Regions from separate parts of the Pseudomonas sp. H1_D04 genome, predicted to be linked through region 4. Evidence: predicted binding sites of a transcription regulator. Region 4 holds the regulator's gene; each other region holds the start of a gene.

Region 1 (4,762 bases), 210 kb from region 4:
GGCTGCCCTTGCTCAAGGTGTCCGCCGCCCGGTTGACCGCTCGCGCGCCATCCAGCAAACGTCCTGCCGCCTGATCGACTTGCTGGATGTTGCCGCTCACTTCGTCCGCCGTCGCCGCTTGCTCCTCCACCGCTGTGGCGATCTGCGCCAGGGTGTCGGTGACGTTCTGCACCGCGCCGGCAATCTCGCCCAAGCGCGTGCCCAGGCCGGTGACGGACTCGGCATCGGTCAATGCTTGCTCGCACGCGGCGCCCATCAGCGTAACGGCCTGGCTCACGGTCGCGCGCAGGCTGTCGACGGTGCCGGCGATCTGCGCCGTGGAGGCCTGGGTGCGTTGGGACAGACTGCGCACTTCATCGGCCACCACCGCAAAGCCCCTGCCCTGCTCGCCGGCGCGGGCCGCTTCGATGGCCGCGTTGAGTGCGAGCAGGTTGGTCTGCTCGGCGATGCCGCGAATCGTGTCGACCACCGACTGAATCTGCTGCCCCTGCTGACTGACTTGCTGCAAAGCATCAGCCGTATCGGTAAGGCGTTGGTTGAGTTGCTGGATGCTGGCCGTGGTGCGTTGGCTGTCGCGGCTGCTGTCTTCGGCGATGCGTCGTGTTTGCTGGGCACTGCCCGACGCTTGTTCACAGCTTCTGGCGACGCCCATGGACGTCGCGGCCAACTGCGTAGCGGCGGCGGCGATCTGGCTGATTTGATGCTGCTGGTCTTCGACTTCGCTGAGGGTACTGCCCGATTGCGAATTGAGGGTGAGGACCGCTGAGCCGAGCTGCTGGGTTTCGTGGTTGACCCCCAGCAGGCTGGTGCGCAATTGCACCACCGCCACGTTCAGCGCGGTGCTGATCAGTGCCAGCTCGTCCCGCCCTTCCACCGCCACTTCGACGCACAGGTTACCGTCGCGCAAGGATTCGGCCAGGGTGGTGATGCCTCTTGCGCTGCGCTGTATGGAGGCTTGCAGGCACATGAACAGGTACAGCGCGGCCAGGGCCAGCACGCCGAAGGTCATCGCCAGAGGAATGAAGCGTTCGTTCGCGTTGCGGTGGTAGTAGCTCAAGCGCTCGTCCAGGGAGGTCAGCGACTGCACGCGCAGAGCGCTGAGCGAACCGAGCATGGCGTCGACACTGCGCTCGAAACCGGCGGTATCGAGCTTGATGGTGCCGCCGAACACGCCGTCGTCGAGCACTTTAAGCTCGTTATCCAACAGTTGCAGGCTGTTGTCGTACTGCGCCGTCCAGGGCTCCATGCCGTCGAATTGCTTGGCCTTGAGCGCAGCCGCCGCCTTGGCCAACTGGTCGCGCGCGTCGCCAATGCGGCTGCGCAGGTCGCGCATCTGCAAACGGCTTTGCAAGGTGAACTGCCCCGAAGCAATGGACGACTGCCCGACGCCCGCCATACGACCGATACGCTCGATCAAGTCTGGCGTCTGCTGTGTGCCCATCTGCATGAGCATGTAGGTTTCCAGCCAGGGATCGAGGATCAGCCCGGCGTCCAGGGTGATCTGTTCGCGCAGGGTTTGCATCGCGCTCAGCGCCGAGGTGAAACGGTCGTAGCCATCCGGCCACCAACCCACGGTGCGCAGCGAAGCGGAGTCCATGCCTTTGACGGTGGCCTGCAACGCCTCGTAGCGCGCGAGGATGTCGGCGCTGGCGTTCTGCGCTTTGAGCTCATCGCCCAAGGCTTGCAGGCTTTGCTGGATCAGCGGGAAATTCGTATCGACCTTGTCCATCGCCGCCTTCGCCGCCGGCGTCGGCGCGTGCAGGATGTCCGCCGCTTTCCAACGCGCAGCCAGGTTGCGCTGAGCCGTCAATTGACCGTCCAGTGCATCCAGGGCCAACAGTTGGCGCACGCCGGACTGCTCGGTGGAAATCACGCCTAATTTATCGCGATAGTCCTGGCCGATCATCCAGAGGCTCCCAGCCAGGGGCAGCATGAACAGGAAAAACAACACTTGGAATTTGCGCGCAAACCCCATACGTCCGAGCAGGCGGATACCGGGTGATAACAAGCTGTGCATGTCCGACTACTCCCTCAAACAACCCACGTGGTGCACGGTGGGCCAAGCCGTGAAATGACTAACGGCAAAGTGCCATGTCATTGATTAGCTTGGCTCTAGCAAGATACGGGCCGCTGAACAACAGCCCTGAAACAGGGCGGGCGGCACGGTTTTGGAGCCGATGGAGTGCTCGAAAATGGGGCAAAAGCACTCAGTGTTGGCAAGACTGCTGTAACCGCCGGAGACGACTGGCCCAGGTGCAGTCCAGAACACCTTTATTCACAGGCATCCTATCGGCAGCAAACCAGCCAAACTTGAAGGGCGCCGCGCTTTATGTGAGAGGCAGTGAGCAATGACTATTTGGCCTGCATGTAGCGACTGAAGTTCTTGATGTGATCGTCCAGATTGTCCTCAAGCATCAACCGATACTGATCACAGAAATACTTGAGCATCGCCTCGCGCTCCTCGGCCATGTGCTCACCGGACTTGAAGTTGCGTGCGCACGCCCAGGCGTTGAACCGCGTCGTGCCGAACATCATTGAAGCGCTGACTTGGCCGAGGTCTTCGAAGGTTTTCAGCTGTTCGTTCGACAGTTCGATGTGCGCGTCGGCGCGATCGTAGAAGGCGTGGTCGGTAGCGTCTGCCATTGCGGGGTTCCTGATTTATCACGGTTGAATGGGTGTGTATCAAGCCAGCAGTGTGAGCATCCACCGGATCTGCTGGCTAATCTCTTGGAGCTTCGCCTCGGGCACCGCCTGCGCACGCTCAAAGGCAGCCAAGGTCTTCTGCCTCAGGCGTAACGCGCGCTGCCACTTGGCCAAAAACACCGGGCTACGGGCCTGCATCAGTAACGGGCCGAAGAACAGTTGTTCGGCGGTATACACCACAGGGTCTGCGCGCTCAGCGACGATGATTTCGTAGTAAAAGCGGTTTTCATGCAACAGCTCTTCGCTGACGATGCGATAGCCATTGCGCATTAACCAAAGGCGCAGCGGTTGCTCACCGCCATTGGGTTGCAGGATCAGCCGCTCAGCGCCGCTCAGATGAGCTTTGCCGGCCTCAAGGATGTCGCGGATCGTCTCACCGCCCATGCCGCAGAGGCTGATGGCCGTGATGCCGTCACGCGCCTCGATGGCCGCCAAGCCATCGGCCAGGCGCACAGTAATCTGCTGCTCCAGGCCATTGTCACGCACGGTCCGTTCGGCCGCCTGGAACGGTGTGGTCGCGACCTCTCCCGCCAGCGCCGCGTCGATCACGCCACGGCGCACTAACGCCACCGGCAGATAGGCATGGTCCGAGCCGATATCGGCCAGACGCGCGCCATTCGGCACATGCGCTGCCACGCGCTCCAGGCGCATGGACAAGGTGTGTTCGTTCAACCTGTGTTCCTTATCATTCCCCGGAAAATCGATCCCGGCTGTTAGTCAGATGCAACACCATGGCGGCGCGTGCGGCGTCCGGATCCTGGCGTTTGATCGCATTGAAAATGGCCTCATGCTCCAGGTTCGCCAATTGCCCGAGTTTGGCAAAGTCCGCCCCGCCACGTTCGTCCACCTTCACCTGAGTGCGCGGAATCATCGCATTACCCAGGTGCAACATGATTTCGGTGAAGAAGGTATTGCCGGTGGCTTCGGCGATCTGTTGGTGGAAGCGTTTGTCCTCTTCCACGCAGCTGTCGTTGTTGGCGAGAGAGGCCTGGTAGTCGTCCAGTGCTTCGCGCATGCGTGCCAGTTGAGCATCGGTGCGACGCAGTGCAGCCAGCGCCACCGCTTGCACCTCCAGGCCCAGGCGCAGTTCCAACATGTTGCGCACGCTGGCGACCGTGTCCACATGCAGGCGCAAGCCTTGTTGGGCGCTCTGCTCCAGCACAAAGGTGCCGATGCCGTGACGCGTCTCTACCAGCCCCGAAGCCTGCAACTTGGAGAGCGCCTCGCGCACCACCGTCCGGCTGACGCCATGCTCCAGCACGATGGTGGATTCCGACGGCAGCTTTTCGCCGGGTTTCAACTGGCCGAGCAGGATGCGCTGGGTCAGGGCGTCGACCACGCCCTGGGCCAGGTTGGTGGAGCGTTTACGCACGGGGGTTGGGGTTTCATTGGGCATTACTGCAAGTCCACGGGTTTGGGCTGGAGCGAGCTTAACACCCAGACAAAGGACGCCGCCGAGGTTGATTTAAAAACCATCCAACTTGTATGACAACCAATCTGATGACAGGATCGCGCCACGGTGACCGGCACCTTAGATACGGAGTCATTTCAACCCCTCCAACCGGTAAAAACCCCAATAAAAATTGGCTAATAACAAAAAAATCATTCCAGCAACGACCTTATAAACACAAAAACATCAATCACTGGATTGCGAATTCCAGAAATCAACTTGTATGATGTCTATCAACAAAACACGCAAACCCGCATAAAAATAATCAGGGGGAGTTTTGAATTGTGAACAATTCAAGCCATGCATCTGCCGCACCACACAGTGATCCGGTCCTCGCGCGCGCCGTGCGCAAAGTGAAGAGCCATGTGCTCCCACTGTTCGTGATCATGTTCATCCTCAACTACATCGACCGGGTCAATATCGGCTTTGTGCGCACGCACATGGAGCACGACTTGGGCATCGGCGCAGCGGCCTATGGGTTCGGTGCCGGGCTGTTCTTCATCGGTTATGCCCTGTTCGAAGTGCCCTCCAACATGCTGCTGCAAAAGGTCGGAGCGCGTATCTGGCTGACCCGCATCATGTTCACCTGGGGCATCGTCGCGACGATGA
Region 2 (4,762 bases), 1.6 Mb from region 4:
ACCCCTGCCCTTGCGGGTATATGGGCGAACCCACTGGGCGTTGTCGCTGTACACCGGAGCAGGTCCAGCGGTATCGCAATAAGCTGTCTGGACCGTTACTGGATCGGATTGACTTGCACCTCACCGTGGCGCGGGAAACAACTGCGCTGAATCCAACCCAGCAGGTTGGAGATACGACGGCAACGGCCTCAGCCCAGGTGGCAGATGCTCGGGAGCGTCAGCAACAGCGCCAAGGCTGTGCCAACGCCTTCCTTGATCTACCGAGGTTGCGTGAGCACTGCCAACTTTTGAAAGCCGATGAAGGCTGGCTGGAAAGCGCCTGCGAGCGACTGACGTTGTCGCTGCGTGCGGCTCATCGGCTGCTCAAAGTGTCACGCACGTTGGCGGACCTGGATCAGGTGGATGCCATCACGCGGGACCACTTGAAGGAGGCCTTGCAGTACCGCCCGGTCTCCCTCAATTGAGCCTCAGCGAAAGCGATCCACCTCATGACGCAAGCCCGCCGCCAACGTCTCGAGCTCCTTGGCCGTAATCGCCAGGTTCGACACCACTTCCCGCTGCTCGCTGTTGGCCAGTGCGATGCTCTGCAAGTTGCTGCTGAGCAATGTCGCGGTGCTGCTCTGCTCCTGAGTCGCCGTGGTAATCGCCGCGAACTGCTGACCGGCCGAACGGCTCTGCTCGTCGATACGTGCCAGGGCCGAAGCCACGTCGGCGTTGCGCGACAGGCCTTCCTGCATCAGCGTGTTGCCGTGCTCCATGGTGCTGATGGCGTTGCCGGTTTCCCGCTGAATGCTCTGGATCATCCCGGAAATTTCATCGGTGGCTTCGCGGGTACGCGAGGCCAGGTTACGCACTTCGTCAGCGACCACGGCAAACCCACGGCCCTGTTCACCTGCGCGAGCAGCCTCGATGGCGGCGTTCAGTGCCAGCAGGTTGGTCTGTTCGGCGATGGAGGTGATCACACCGACGATGCCGCCGATTTCCTGGGAGCGCTGGCCCAGGGTATTGATCACCGTGGCCGTGCTATTCAGCGCGGTCGCGATATGTTCCAGCGACGACGACGCCTCCTGCATCGAGGTGCGGCCGATGCGGGTTTGCTGGGCATTTTCTTGAGCCAGACGCTCGGTGTTGCCCATGTTGTCGGCGATATTCAGCGAAGTGGCGCTGAACTCTTCCACCGCACCAGCCATGCTGGTGATTTCGCCAGACTGCTGCTCCATCCCGTCATAGGCCCCGCCGGATAACCCGGACAGTGCCTGTGCACGGTTGTTGACCTCTTCGGCCGCCTTGCGGATATGGGAAACCATGGTCGAGAGCGCTTCACCCATCTGGTTGAAGCTGCGGGCCAGTTGGCCGATTTCATCATGGCTGGAGACGTTGAGGCGCGCACTCAAGTCCCCCGCGCCCAAGGCTTCGGCCTGGCGCACCAGATCACTCAGCGGCTGCAGTTTGCTGCGCAGCAACCAGACCGTGGCGCCTACCGCCAGCAACATCGCCAGTATGCTGCCGATCACCAGGCGAATACCGACCGCCCAGGTCACTGCACGGATTTCAGCTTTCGGCATGCTCGCAACGACGGCCCAAGGACCGCCGTCGAACGGTACCGAAACACTGTAGAAGTCTTCGTTCTTATCGCTCCAGAAGCGGCCTTTGCCTGGGGTCTTGGCCAGGTCCAGCATCACCGCAACCGACTGGTCCAAGGCCTGCACACCCGCGGGCGGTACCAGCCAACGCTTCTGCTCGTCGAGCAACGCCAAGGAGCCGGTCTGACCGATGCGGAAGCGCTTGAGGTTCTCAAACTGCGCGGCCTGGGCGTCGGTGTAGTCAAAGCCGATGAACAACACAGCGATCACTTTGCCGCTGCTGTCTCGTACGGGACTGTATTGGGTCATGTAGGAGCGATCGAACAACACCGCGCGGCCGATATACGCCTGACCACCGAGCACGCGCTGGTAAGCCGGACCCTGGCGGTCAAGCACGGTGCCGATGGCGCGGCTGCCGTCCTGCTTGGTCAGGGAAGTGCTGACGCGAACAAAGTCGTCGCCGCTGCGCACGAACACCGTGGCCACACCGCCGGACATCTGCTTGAACTCATCGACTTCAGTGAAGTTGTTATTGAGCACTTCGCTGCCCAGCAACAAGCTCGGCGTCTGGACCCCAGCCACCGCGACCATTTGATCAGCCTGCACACGCAACCCGGCGCTGAAGCGCTTTTCAAACAATCCGGTCAGACGCTGGGTGCTCTCGCGCAGCGTGCTGTGGAAGGTATTGAGTTGGTCGGCCAGCAGTCGTGCCTCGCTGGCCAAGTGTTCCTCGCGGGTATCGAGGTTGGCGGAGTCAAGGGAACGCAAGGCGAAAACAGTACTGCCGCTGATGACGACAGCCAAAATCACGGCTAATGCAAGACCTAACTGCGAGGCGATCCGGGCGCGAGGTTGAGACATGAAAGCTCCTGGCCGAGGCCAGGATCATCCTGATCTCATAGCGCTGCTCGGCAAATTATCTGGTGGGAAACGTTGGTGCACGATGGTTCCAACACCCCTACTTCGGCGGCGCTTTGCAATACTTGAGCGAATCGCAGGGGTATCACGCAAACGGTTGCGTGATAGAGCCAGAATTATTCAATCAAGCCGTTCGACATCGGGCAAAACCATGGCCTGCACTTCGCTCTGGAGGAAATCCGCCAAGCGTCGCAAGCGCTCGCCGCCCGGACGGGTTTTCGGCCACACCAAATAGTAATTTTCCCTGCTCGCTACCGCCGTCGGCAACGGCAAGCTCAAACGTCCCTGCGCCACATCCTCGGCCACCATCAGCAGATCGCCCATGGAGACGCCATAACCGCGAGCGGCGGCGATCATGCCCAGCTCCAGGGTATCGAACACCTGCCCACCCTTGAGCGAAACCTGATTCGAAAGCCCCATGCGCTCCAGCCAATTGCGCCAGTCCCTGCGGTCGGGCGTGGGGTGCAGCAACTCGGCACCGGCGAGTCGATTTACATCCCATGGGCCATCGTCCAACAGATTCGGCGCGCCCACCGGTATCAACAGCTCAGGAAACAAATAGCTGGCCTCCCAATCCGCCGGAAAGTGCCCGTAGCTCAACAGCACCGCACAGTCGAAAGGCTCCTGGTTGAAATCCACTTCATCCACATTCATCCAGACGCTGGTCAATTGCACTTCATTGCCTGGCTGTAATGCGCGGAAGCGACTGAGGCGCGCCAACAACCACCGCATAGTCAGGGTCGACGGCGCTTTCATGCGCAGGATGTCATCTTCGGCGTTCAGGGTATGGCAGGCCCGCTCCAGCGCCGCGAACCCCTCGCGCACACCGGGCAACAGCAGGCGCGCCGCTTCCGTGAGCTGTAGGTTACGGCCGCTGCGCTGGAAGAGGCGACAGGCGAAATGCTCTTCCAGCGTGCGGATATGTCGGCTCACCGCACTTTGGGTAATCGACAGTTCCTCGGCGGCGCGGGTAAAGGAGTTATGCCGGGAGGCCGCTTCAAATGCACGCAAGGCATAAAGAGGAGGAAGACGACGAGACATGAGGAAAGCTCCGACAGCAGGATGCCGAAACCGTACCAGAATCACTCAGGCATGAGTTTTAATCATGTAGATGATCGCTTTTATCCCTTTGTGCAATGAGCTGAGAGGGCCGAGAATCCAACCCTCTCCAACCCTCTGACTTTCTGAGTGTGATGATCATGCAGCATCCAGCGCGTAACGAACTCTGGGCCATTCTGCGGCTGTCTGGGCCGTTGATTGCCTCACAGTTGGCGCACATGCTGATGGTGCTGACCGACACTTTGATGATGGCTCGCCTGAGCCCTGAAGCGCTGGCCGGTGGTGGCCTGGGCGCAGCGAGCTATTCGTTCGTGTCGATCTTCTGCATCGGAGTGATTGCTGCCGTGGGCACCTTGGTGGCAATCCGTCACGGCGCTGGCGACATCGAAGGTGCCACTCGCCTGACCCAGGCCGGGCTCTGGCTCGCCTGGCTGATGGCCTTGGCGGCGGCACTGCTGTTATGGAACTTGAAGCCGGTGCTGCTGATGTTCGGCCAGACCGATACCAATGTGCAGTCGGCGGGGCAATTCCTGACCATGCTGCCGTTCGCCCTGCCCGGCTACCTGAGTTTCATGGCCTTGCGCGGATTCACCAGCGCCATTGGCAAAGCCACTCCGGTGATGGTGATCAGCCTCGGCGGCACGGTGCTGAACTACCTGCTCAACCACGCTTTGATCGAAGGTATGTTCGGCCTGCCGAAGCTCGGCTTGATGGGCATTGGCTTGGTCACTGCCATCGTCGCCAATGGCATGGCCCTGACGCTGATGTGGTACATCCGCAGCAACCGCGCTTACGCCGCTTACCCGCTGAGCGCCGGCCTGCTGCGCCTCAACACCCAGTACTTGCGCGAGTTGTGGCGTCTGGGCCTGCCGATTGGCGGCACCTATGCAGTAGAAGTCGGACTGTTTGCCTTTGCCGCGCTGTGCATGGGCACCATGGGGAGTACGCAATTGGCGGCGCATCAGATTGCCCTGCAAATCGTCTCGGTGGCGTTCATGGTGCCAGCGGGCATGTCCTATGCGGTGACCATGCGCATCGGCCAGCACTATGGCGCCGGGCAGTTGCTGCAAGCGCGCATGGCCGGTCGTGTCGGCATCAGTTTTGGCGCGGCGGTGATGTTGGGATTTGCCGTAGTGTTGTGGCTGTTTTCCGACCCGCTGATCGGCCTGTTCCTCGACCATGACGACCCGGCATTCCACGAG
Region 3 (4,762 bases), 1.1 Mb from region 4:
CTGCCGCGGTTTGACGGATGAAACGGTAATACAGGTTTCAAACACTGGGGGCTCGGTTGAAACCATCGTGGAGATGATTGACAACATCCAGCAGATGGTCAGACAAATCGCTACTGCAGGTGAGGAACAAAGTTGCGTCGCGGAAGAAATTAACCGGAGTGTTACGTCGGTTCGCAATATTGCGGATGATTCAGCTTTATCGTGCGAGCGAACTGCCCGTTCAAGTACTAACTTGGCCGAGCTCGGAGCCGTGCTACAGCAGCAAATAGGTAACTTTAAGGTTTGACGAGTTTATTGAGATTGCGTCTATGAATTGAGGGGCACTTGAGTTGAGCCACACTCAGCATTACGGTCAATAATCAGCGCAAGCACCTACATCAGAACGACCTGTATAGCTTCTCGACCTCGTATTCTCTCTTTAGAACTGGGTACGCAAGCGGCGGAACTCGAACCGCTGCTATTGGCCTGAAGTTATCTCTCACGACGTATTTCAAATAGGCCCAAGCGCGCGATCAACACAACGCCGAGGCCTTTCGAAGATCACCACCTCACGGATGAAACCGGCGCCCCAACGCGTCTAACCGCACCGCAATCGGCGGCAGTTGTTCGCTGCTCCTGGCCAGCATCTCTACATCCTGTGCCGTGCTCTGCGCGATGCCCTGCACCGACTGCAAGCGCCCGACGATCTCCAGGTTTGCTGAGGTCTGTTCCCGCGTAGTGCTGACGATCCGCCCGTTCAGCGCATCGATTTGGGTGATGTCATTGCCTACTGCCTTTAGCATTTGCACCGCGACCTGGCTGTCTTCCACGCAACGTTCTACGCCTTGGCGGCTGTCCTGCATGGCTTCGACGGCTTCGCGGCTGCCTTGCTGCAAGCCTTCGATGATGGTTTTGATTTCCTGGGTGGAAACCGCTGTGCGTTGCGCCAGGTTGCGCACTTCGTCGGCGACGACGGCGAAGCCGCGGCCTTGCTCACCGGCGCGGGCGGCTTCGATGGCGGCGTTGAGGGCGAGGAGGTTGGTTTGGTTGGCGATGCTGCTGATGACGTCGAGCACCGAGCCGATCTGTTCGGCCTGCACGGCCAAGCCTTGAACGGTCTGATGGGTGTCGGTGAGGCGTGTGGCCAGTTGGGTGATTTCGTGTTGGGCGCGGCCGACGCTTTCCTGGCCGCGCAGGATTTGTTGGCTGGCGACGTCGGCGTGCGCGACCGCTTCCTCGACGTGCACCGTAATGTTGCCCATGGCGTGTTCCATGCGCTGCATGGAGTCAGTCATTTGTGCGATTTCGGCCAGTTGGTGGCGTGCGCCTTTTTCCAGGGTGCCGCTGGCGTGGGCCAGTTCTTGTCCGAGTTGGCCGAGGCCGTGGGAGTCGCGGGAGACGCCGTCAATGAGCCCGGTGATCTGTTGCAGGAAGTGGTCGAAGCGCTTGGCCAGGGACATATGCGCCTTGCCTTCACCTTGTGCGGTTTCCACGGTGAGCTGGGTGGTGACAGCGAGCATTTTTTCGAGCATTTCCTGGCTCTCGACGGCTTCGGCCTGGCTGTGCACGGCGAGGTAGAGCAGGGCGACTGTTTCCATCACCACGTAGAAAGCATGCACAAACACCATGGTCCAGCCGCCGTGGTGTTCCATCACGAAGACCGGGAAGCCTTGATGCTGTAAGGCATGGAAGACCACGTGGTGCACGGCGATGGTGAGTGCGGCCACGAGGATCGGCAGCCAGTCGCGGTAAAACGTCAGCACCGCCAGCAGGGCGAAAATTCCGAAGTGGGCTTCGATCACGCCTTGTGCCTGGTTGATATGCAGCGCGGCCATGACCATCAGACCAGCGCCCAGTGCGCAGCGCATCACGCGCGTGCCGCCGATGGCGCGGTAGAGCGCGGTGAGCAGCAGGCTTGTGCCGCCACCGACTACGATTGCTTGGATCAAGGTGTCGTGCCAGAACGCCAGGCCTACGGAGAACAGCGTCATCAGCCAGATCAACGCCAGCATGATGCGGTCGGCTTTGCGGTAGTGCTCTAGAAAACGCGTGCGGACGGGCATTCACTCTTACTCCCTGTGGTGTGGCCAGGAACAAAGCATGCGGCGTGCCACGATGGCGCGCTGCTACAGAGCAAAGCAGGTATCAGGATTTTTGCAGGTACGGGGAAAGCAAAAGCTTATCGGCAGTAGGGGAGAGAGCTTTAAGCGCCACTGCCAGGAGGAAAGGCTGCCCGAGCGGGCAGCCTTGATGACGATCAGAAGGTGTATTTGGCCGTCAGCATCATGTTGCGTGGGGTGCCGTAGCTGTCGCCGCCGTAGTCCACGGAGTTGGCGATGGTTGAGTAGTAGCTGCGGTCGAAGATGTTGTTGGCGTTGAGCTGCAGGTCCAGGTTGTCGTTGACCCTGTAGCCGGCCATCAAGTCGGTGACGGCGTAGGCGCCTTGTTGCAGGCGGTAGGTGCTGCCGTCAGCCAGCTTGACGTCGTTGTACATGCGGCTCTGCCAGGAGATGTTGCCGCCCACCCGGAATTTCTCCAGCGCGCCCTGGAGGTTGTAGCGGGTGGTCAGTTTGAACAAGTGCTCCGGGGTGTCGGTGTCGTACTGCTTGTTGACAAGCTGCGGGTTGGCTTCGTCCTTGATGGTGTGGGTGCGCGCGTAGGTGTAGCCACCGCCGACCTGCCAGTTCTCGGTGAGGGCGCCTTGCAGTTCGAAGTCGATACCCTGGCTGCGAATCTCGCCGGAGGCTTCATAGCACTCGGTCTGCGGGCAGTTTTGCACGGTCACTTTGGTGGCACGATTTTCCTGATCGACGCGGAACAGTGCGACGCTGGCATTCAGCGCGCCGCCCAGGTATTCGCCTTTAACGCCGACCTCGTAGTTTTTGCCGACAATCGGCTTGACCGGGGTCGCCGAACTATCTTTGGCGGTTTGCGGCGTGAAAATGTCGCTGTAGCTGACGTAGACCGAGTGATGGTCATCCAGCTCGTAGATCAAACCCGCGTAGCGCGTCAGGTTGCGGGTGACTTTGTAGTCGCCGCTGTTGCTGCCATGGGCATCGTAGTCATACCAGTCCAGGCGCCCGCCGAGGATCAGCTTGAGCGGGTCGGCCAGGCTCAGGCGCGTGGTCAGGTAGAAGCCGTCCTGGGTGGTGATTTCACGGGTGTCGGTGGTGTGGACGAAGTCCGGTTTGCCTGCGGTAATCGGCCAATTGGTGTCGTACGGGCTGTAGTCGTGGCTGGTCATGTCGTAAATGCGGCGGCTGGCACCGACCACCAGCTCATGGGTGCGCCCGAACGCCTGGAACGGGCCGCTGACGAAGGCGTCGACGCCAGCCTGATTTTCGTCATAGGCGGCCTGGTAGACGGTTCGCGCCAGTGATTTGTCAGCAGCCCAGCGCGATTGATACGAGCCCGAGAACAAGGCTTTCTGCTCGGCGTAGTTGGCGTTGACCTGCAGCTTCCAGTCGTTGGCCAGTTGCTGGCGCAGTTCGGCGAAGACCGTGTTGATCTCCTGGTCCTTGTTCTCCCAGTCGGTGCCGGGGTTGTAGGAGCGGGGCAGGTCGAGGTGATGGCCATCCTGACCGATCATTGAGGAACCCCAGAAGTAATTGGTCTTGTCCTTCTGGTTTGAGTAGCCGAGGGTCAGGGTGGTGTCTTCACCCAAGTCAGCTTCGGTGACGGCATAGAACAGGCCGTGATACTCCTCGGCGTTGTCGATGAAGCTATTGGCGTCGCGGTAGGAGGTGACCACCCGGCCGCGCCAGGTGCCACTGTCATTGAGCGGGCTGGAGGCGTCGAGTTCGCCACGGTAGTCGTCCCAGCTGCCAGCGGCGCCGGTCAGGGTGACTTTCTGCTCGTCCAGGGGCCGCTTGCGGATCAGGTTGATGGCGGCCGACGGGTTGCCCGCGCCGGTCACCAGGCCGGTCGCGCCGCGCACCACTTCAACGCGGTCGAACATCGCCAGGTTGGGCTGCGCGCCGACTGAAACGCCGTTATAGCCGCTCGGAATACCGTCATACATCAGGTTGTCGATGTCGAAACCGCGCGAGGTATAGGACTGCCTGCCCGGTCCGTTGGAGTAATTCAGGAACAACCCGGGCGTTGCGTTGACCACGTCGTTGATGCTGGTCATTGCCTGGTCATCCATGCGCTGGCGCGTAATCACGGTGACGGCTTGTGGCGTTTCACGCAGGGTGAGTGGCAACTTGGTCGCGGTCTTCATCGCGCCGGTGGTGTAGGACTGCGTGCCCTCAGTGGTTTCGCCCAACTGCTGCTCGCCGGAGATTTGGGTGGCGCCCAGTTCCAGGGTGGTGACCGGTGCTTCGGCGTCGGCGGCGAAGGCCGCGTGCGAGGTGGCGAGACAGACCGCCAACGCGATCAAACTGGGTGTAAAACCTTTACCGCCGGGCTGGTGCACAGGCATCGAACGAGCTCTCCCCTAACTGCCTTTCCCTGGCGAATAATAAAAGTGTTGATAATTATTCGCATCATTGTGACAGATTGATTCTGTAGGAAAAAGCCATAGGGATGAATTAGTTAACGATTTTTTCACATCTGCATGGCAGGCCTTTAGCCAGCACCTGCCGTTTTCGAGCGTTCATGGACGGTGTTCAATCGCGCTTCGGAATCGCCACCCGGCTTGTCGCTTTCACTTCGCGCAGCGCCAGGCTCGACTGGATCGACGCGATCCCCAATTGTCGCCTCAGGACGCTCTCTACAAACTCGCTGTAGCTGTCGAGATCTTCCGCCAGCACCTGCAACAGATAATCCGCATCCCCGGTGA
Region 4 (4,762 bases):
CGCTTCGCGGTCATGTTCGATGCCGGCAAAACGGTCTACCTGGCCAGCCATGAGCACCAATTTGAGCAAATTGCTTTCCACTTCGGTAACCAACTGGGTTACACGTTTGATCACCTGACCGGTGAGGTCCTGGTAATCCTGGGCCAGCAGAATGTCATTGAGGTTGCTGGAAACCGTGCGGTTTTCCTGTTCGCTGCGCGACAGGAAACCGTCGACCCGACGGGCCAATTCACGAAACTCTTCAGCCCCGACTTCGCGACGCATGAAGCGGCCCCAGTCAACGCTGAGGGCCTGGGCTTCATTGGCCATGCCGTTGACCAGAGGCGTGGCATTTTCCACCAGGTCCATGGTGCGGTTAGCCGCGGCTTCGGTCAGCCTGACCACATAGGACAGGCGTTCGGTGGCATCAGTGATCTGCGAGATTTCTTCGGCCTGGGGCATGTGCGGGTCAATCTGAAAATTGACGATCGCACTGTGCAGCTCGCGTGTGAGCTTGCCCACTTCCTGGTACAGGCCGCGGTCACGGGTCTGGTTGAGCTCATGGATCAACTGCACCGCGTCGCCGAAGTGGCCTTTTTCAAGGCTGTCGACCAACTGGTGAGCATGCTTTTTCAGGGTCGACTCAAAGTCTCCCTGTGACGTTTCTTTATGCTCCATAGCTCCCCCGCGATGGCATTAGCCGTGGATGCGTTCAAAGATCTTTTCGATCTTCTCTTTCAAGGCCTGTGCAGTGAATGGCTTGACTACGTAACCGTTGACCCCGGCCTGGGCGGCTTCGATGATCTGTTCACGCTTGGCTTCGGCGGTCACCATCAACACGGGAAGGCTGCGCAGTTTTTCGTCGGCACGCACGTGGCGCAACAAGTCGATACCGGTCATGCCCGGCATGTTCCAGTCTGTTACCAGAAAGTCGATGCTCCCGCTGTTGAGGATCGGAATCGCCGTAAGGCCGTCATCCGCCTCGACCGTGTTTGTGAACCCAAGGTCACGCAACAGGTTTTTTATGATCCGCCGCATCGTTGAGAAGTCATCAACGATGAGGATTTTCATGTTCTTGTCCAATTCGACCTCCAAGCAGTCTTAAACGCGCCCAGCACCTGGACGCGCCATTTCAATCAACAGGCATTACACAAAAAGGACTGCCGGGGGCACCACGGATCGAACCCACGAAGGCCTATCACCTTCGCGGTATCGCTTTGCAATGCTCCCCACACTGCCTGTCAGCGCGCTCGCCACTCTCCCAAACGCCCCCGCAAGCGGGCTGCGCATTGGCTGTGCAACTGGCTGACACGCGATTCGCTGACCCCCAGGACCTCACCGATTTCCTTGAGGTTCAGCTCTTCGTCGTAATACAGCGCCAACACTAACCGCTCGCGCTCGGGCAAGTTGGCAATGGCGTCCGCCAATGCACCCTGGAAGCGTTCATCTTCCAGGTCGCGTGACGGTTCCATATGCGCGCTCGCGCCGTCCTCGTGCAGCCCTTCGTGTTCGCCGTCCTGCAACAGGTCGTCGAAACTGAACAGGCGGCTGCCCAAGGTATCGTTCAAAATCCCGTAATAATCGTCGAGACTCAATTGGAGTTCGGCCGCAACTTCATGATCTTTAGCGTCGCGACCGGTTTTTGCTTCAATTGCACGAATTGCGTCGCTGACCATGCGCGTATTTCGGTGCACCGAACGCGGCGCCCAATCACCTTTACGCACCTCATCAAGCATCGCGCCACGGATACGGATACCCGCATACGTCTCGAAACTCGCGCCTTTGCTGGCATCGTATTTGGTCGACACTTCGAGCAAGCCGATCATGCCGGCCTGGATCAGGTCCTCGACCTGCACGCTGGCGGGCAGGCGAGCCAGCAAGTGATAGGCGATACGCTTGACCAGCGGCGCATAGCGCTCAATCAACTCACCCTGACTGTCACGGGCAGATTTCTTGTAGGCGTTGTAGCCATTCGCTGTCATAGCACCGGTCCTGCGCTCGTCTGATGTACCAATCGCTCGACGAAAAACTCCAGATGCCCACGAGGGTTGGCGGGCAACGGCCAGGTATCGACCTTCTGGGCAATAGCCTTGAACGCCAATGCGCATTTGGAACGAGGGAACGCTTCGTAGACTGCACGCTGCTTTTGCACAGCCTTGCGCACGCACTCGTCGTAGGGAACTGCGCCGACGTATTGTAAGGCGACATCGAGGAAGCGATCCGTGACCTTGGTCAACTTGGCGAACAGATTGCGCCCTTCCTGCGGACTCTGGGCCATGTTGGCCAGGACGCGGAAGCGGTTCATGCCGTAGTCACGGTTAAGCAGTTTGATCAGGGCGTAGGCGTCGGTGATCGAGGTGGGTTCATCGCAGACCACCAGCAGGACTTCCTGCGCGGCGCGCACGAAGCTGACCACGGACTCGCCGATCCCGGCGGCGGTGTCGATCACCAGCACGTCGAGGTTGTCGCCGATATCACTGAATGCCTGGATCAGGCCGGCATGCTGCGCCGGGCTCAGGTGCACCATGCTCTGGGTACCGGAGGCAGCCGGCACGATGCGGATCCCGCCAGGGCCCTGGAGCAGCACGTCGCGCAGCTCACAGCGCCCCTCGATCACATCGGCAAGGGTGTGTTTGGGCGTCAGTCCCAGCAGAACGTCGACGTTCGCCAGCCCCAGGTCAGCATCCAGCAGCATGACGCGACGGCCAAGCTCTGCCAGGGCCAGGGACAAATTCACTGACACGTTAGTCTTTCCGACGCCACCTTTGCCGCCGGTCACCGCGATCACCTGTACGGGATGCATGCTGCCCATTTTATTTCTTTACCTTGTCTTGCTTAGACGCAGGCTACATGGCTTGGCCGCGTGAATCGCTTGCAGACCATCAATGTAGGTACATTTCACGGTGTTCATCCTGACTTCAACCGACCCGTTTTGCCGGGTTGTGGTAGAGGTCGGCGAACATATCGGCCATCGCTTCCTCGCTAGGCTCTTCTTGCATTTGCACGCTGACGGCACGGCTGACCAACTGATGACGGCGCGGCAGATGAAGATCATCCGGGATCCGCGGCCCGTCGGTCAGGTAGGCAACCGGTAATTCATGACTGATAGCCAGGCTCAACACTTCACCCAGGCTGGCGGTTTCATCCAGTTTCGTGAGGATGCAACCGGCCAGGCCACAGCGTTTGTAGCTATGGTACGCAGCGGTAAGAACCTGTTTTTGGCTGGTGGTTGCAAGCACCAGGTAATTTTTCGACTTGATACCACGCCCGGCCAGGGTTTCCAGTTGCATGCGCAACGCCGGGTCGCTGGCTTGCAAGCCGGCGGTGTCGATCAGCACCACGCGCTTGCGCAGCAGCGGATCGAGGGCGTTGGCCAGGGACTGGCCCGGGTCGACGTGGGTCACCGGTACATTGAGGATGCGGCCCAACGTCTTGAGCTGCTCCTGGGCGCCGATCCGGTAGCTGTCCATGCTCACCAGCGCGATATTATTCGCGCCGTACTTGAGCACATAACGCGCTGCCAGCTTGGCGAGGGTGGTGGTCTTGCCCATGCCGGCAGGGCCGACCATGGCGATCACACCGCCCTCTTCCAGGGGTTCGATTTCCGGGGTAGCGATCATCCGCGCCAGGTGGGCCAGCAACATGCGCCAGGCCTGGCGTGGTTCTTCGATTTCGGTGGTCAGGGCCAGCAGGTCGCGGGACAACGGGCCGGACAAGCCAATGCGTTGCAGGCGACGCCACAGGTTGGCCTGTTGCGGTTTGCTGCCTTGCAGCTGCGTCCAGGCCAGCGAGCCGAGCTGCACTTCCAGCAGTTCGCGCAGGCCGTTGAGCTCAAAGCGCATCGAGTCGAACACACGCTGGTCAACTGCGGCGGCCGGGGCTGGCGCGGCAGGACGCGGCGGCTCGACGAAGGTCGGCTCAACCAGTGGTTCGGCAGCGGTCAGCGGCAGCCCGGCGAACAACTGGCGATTGGTGGTGGTATCGCTGTCGCCACGCATGCTCAGCTCAGCCTGGGCCGAGACGATGCGCGAAGCGGTCTTGCGCAGCTCGTCTTCGAGCTCCATGTTCGGTACACGCGGCGCCAGCGCCGAGGGGGTGTAATCCAGGGCAGCCGTCAGCTCGACACCGCCGGCAATACGACGGTTACCGATAATCGCGGCGTCGGCGCCCAGCTCATCACGGACCAGTTTCATGGCCTGACGCATATCGGCGGCGAAAAAACGCTTAACTTGCATAACCCACTACCCTCAGCCGTTGGGCCCTACTGTCGCGACGATAGTCACTTGCTTGTTGTCAGGAATTTCCTGATAAGCCAAAACGTGCAAATTCGGTACTGCCAAGCGTCCAAACCGCGACAACATCGCGCGGACCGGACCTGCCACCAGCAGAATCACCGGTTGGCCCTGCATTTCCTGACGCTGTGCGGCGTCGATCAACGAACGCTGCAGCTTTTCAGCCATGCTTGGCTCCAGCAGAACGCCCTCTTCCTGGCCTTGTCCTGCCTTCTGAATACTATTGAGCAATATTTGTTCCAACCTTGGTTCCAAGGTGATCACAGGCAGCTCAGAGTCAAGCCCTACAATGCTTTGCACGATTGCACGGGACAATCCGACACGCACCGCAGCCACCAGCGCGGCGGTATCTTGACTCTTGGCGGCGTTGTTGGCGATGGCCTCGGCAATGCTGCGAATGTCGCGTACCGGTACCTGTTCGGCCAGCAGCGCTTGCAGCACCTTGAGCAATTGCGACAGCGACAGCACCCCGGGCACCAGCTCTTCCGCCA

What was found. Region 4 encodes FliA, which starts transcription of late flagellar genes. Its sites were predicted from a motif close to CTAAAGTTTNNNNNNNNNNNGCCGNTAA; they were not measured.
Region 1: AB4N82_RS19370 (methyl-accepting chemotaxis protein) is a predicted target of FliA. The motif match lies at 2,287-2,314, and genes of this name have one in related genera.
Region 2: AB4N82_RS10740 (methyl-accepting chemotaxis protein) is a predicted target of FliA. The motif match lies at 2,544-2,571, and genes of this name have one in related genera.
Region 3: AB4N82_RS23240 (methyl-accepting chemotaxis protein) is a predicted target of FliA. The motif match lies at 2,159-2,186, and genes of this name have one in related genera.

Annotation. Positions count from the first base shown of each region.
Region 1 is NZ_CP162826.1:4,176,173-4,180,934, reverse strand. It holds gene AB4N82_RS19370 (methyl-accepting chemotaxis protein) at 1-2,017, opposite strand, end outside; gene AB4N82_RS19365 (DUF3144 domain-containing protein) at 2,353-2,643, opposite strand; gene AB4N82_RS19360 (tRNA (adenine(22)-N(1))-methyltransferase) at 2,683-3,375, opposite strand; gene AB4N82_RS19355 (FadR/GntR family transcriptional regulator) at 3,389-4,099, opposite strand; gene AB4N82_RS19350 (MFS transporter) at 4,438-4,762, shown strand, end outside.
Region 2 is NZ_CP162826.1:2,359,741-2,364,502, reverse strand. It holds gene AB4N82_RS10745 (ATP-binding protein) at 1-464, shown strand, start outside; gene AB4N82_RS10740 (methyl-accepting chemotaxis protein) at 468-2,444, opposite strand; gene AB4N82_RS10735 (LysR substrate-binding domain-containing protein) at 2,622-3,542, opposite strand; gene AB4N82_RS10730 (NorM family multidrug efflux MATE transporter) at 3,695-4,762, shown strand, end outside.
Region 3 is NZ_CP162826.1:5,030,131-5,034,892, forward strand. It holds gene AB4N82_RS23235 (methyl-accepting chemotaxis protein) at 1-286, shown strand, start outside; gene AB4N82_RS23240 (methyl-accepting chemotaxis protein) at 549-2,042, opposite strand; gene AB4N82_RS23245 (TonB-dependent siderophore receptor) at 2,237-4,402, opposite strand; gene AB4N82_RS23250 (Lrp/AsnC family transcriptional regulator) at 4,590-4,762, opposite strand, start outside.
Region 4 is NZ_CP162826.1:3,967,540-3,972,301, reverse strand. It holds gene AB4N82_RS18445 (protein phosphatase CheZ) at 1-657, opposite strand, end outside; gene AB4N82_RS18440 (chemotaxis response regulator CheY) at 676-1,050, opposite strand; gene fliA (RNA polymerase sigma factor FliA) at 1,221-1,961, opposite strand; gene fleN (flagellar synthesis regulator FleN) at 1,958-2,791, opposite strand; gene flhF (flagellar biosynthesis protein FlhF) at 2,898-4,214, opposite strand; gene flhA (flagellar biosynthesis protein FlhA) at 4,227-4,762, opposite strand, start outside.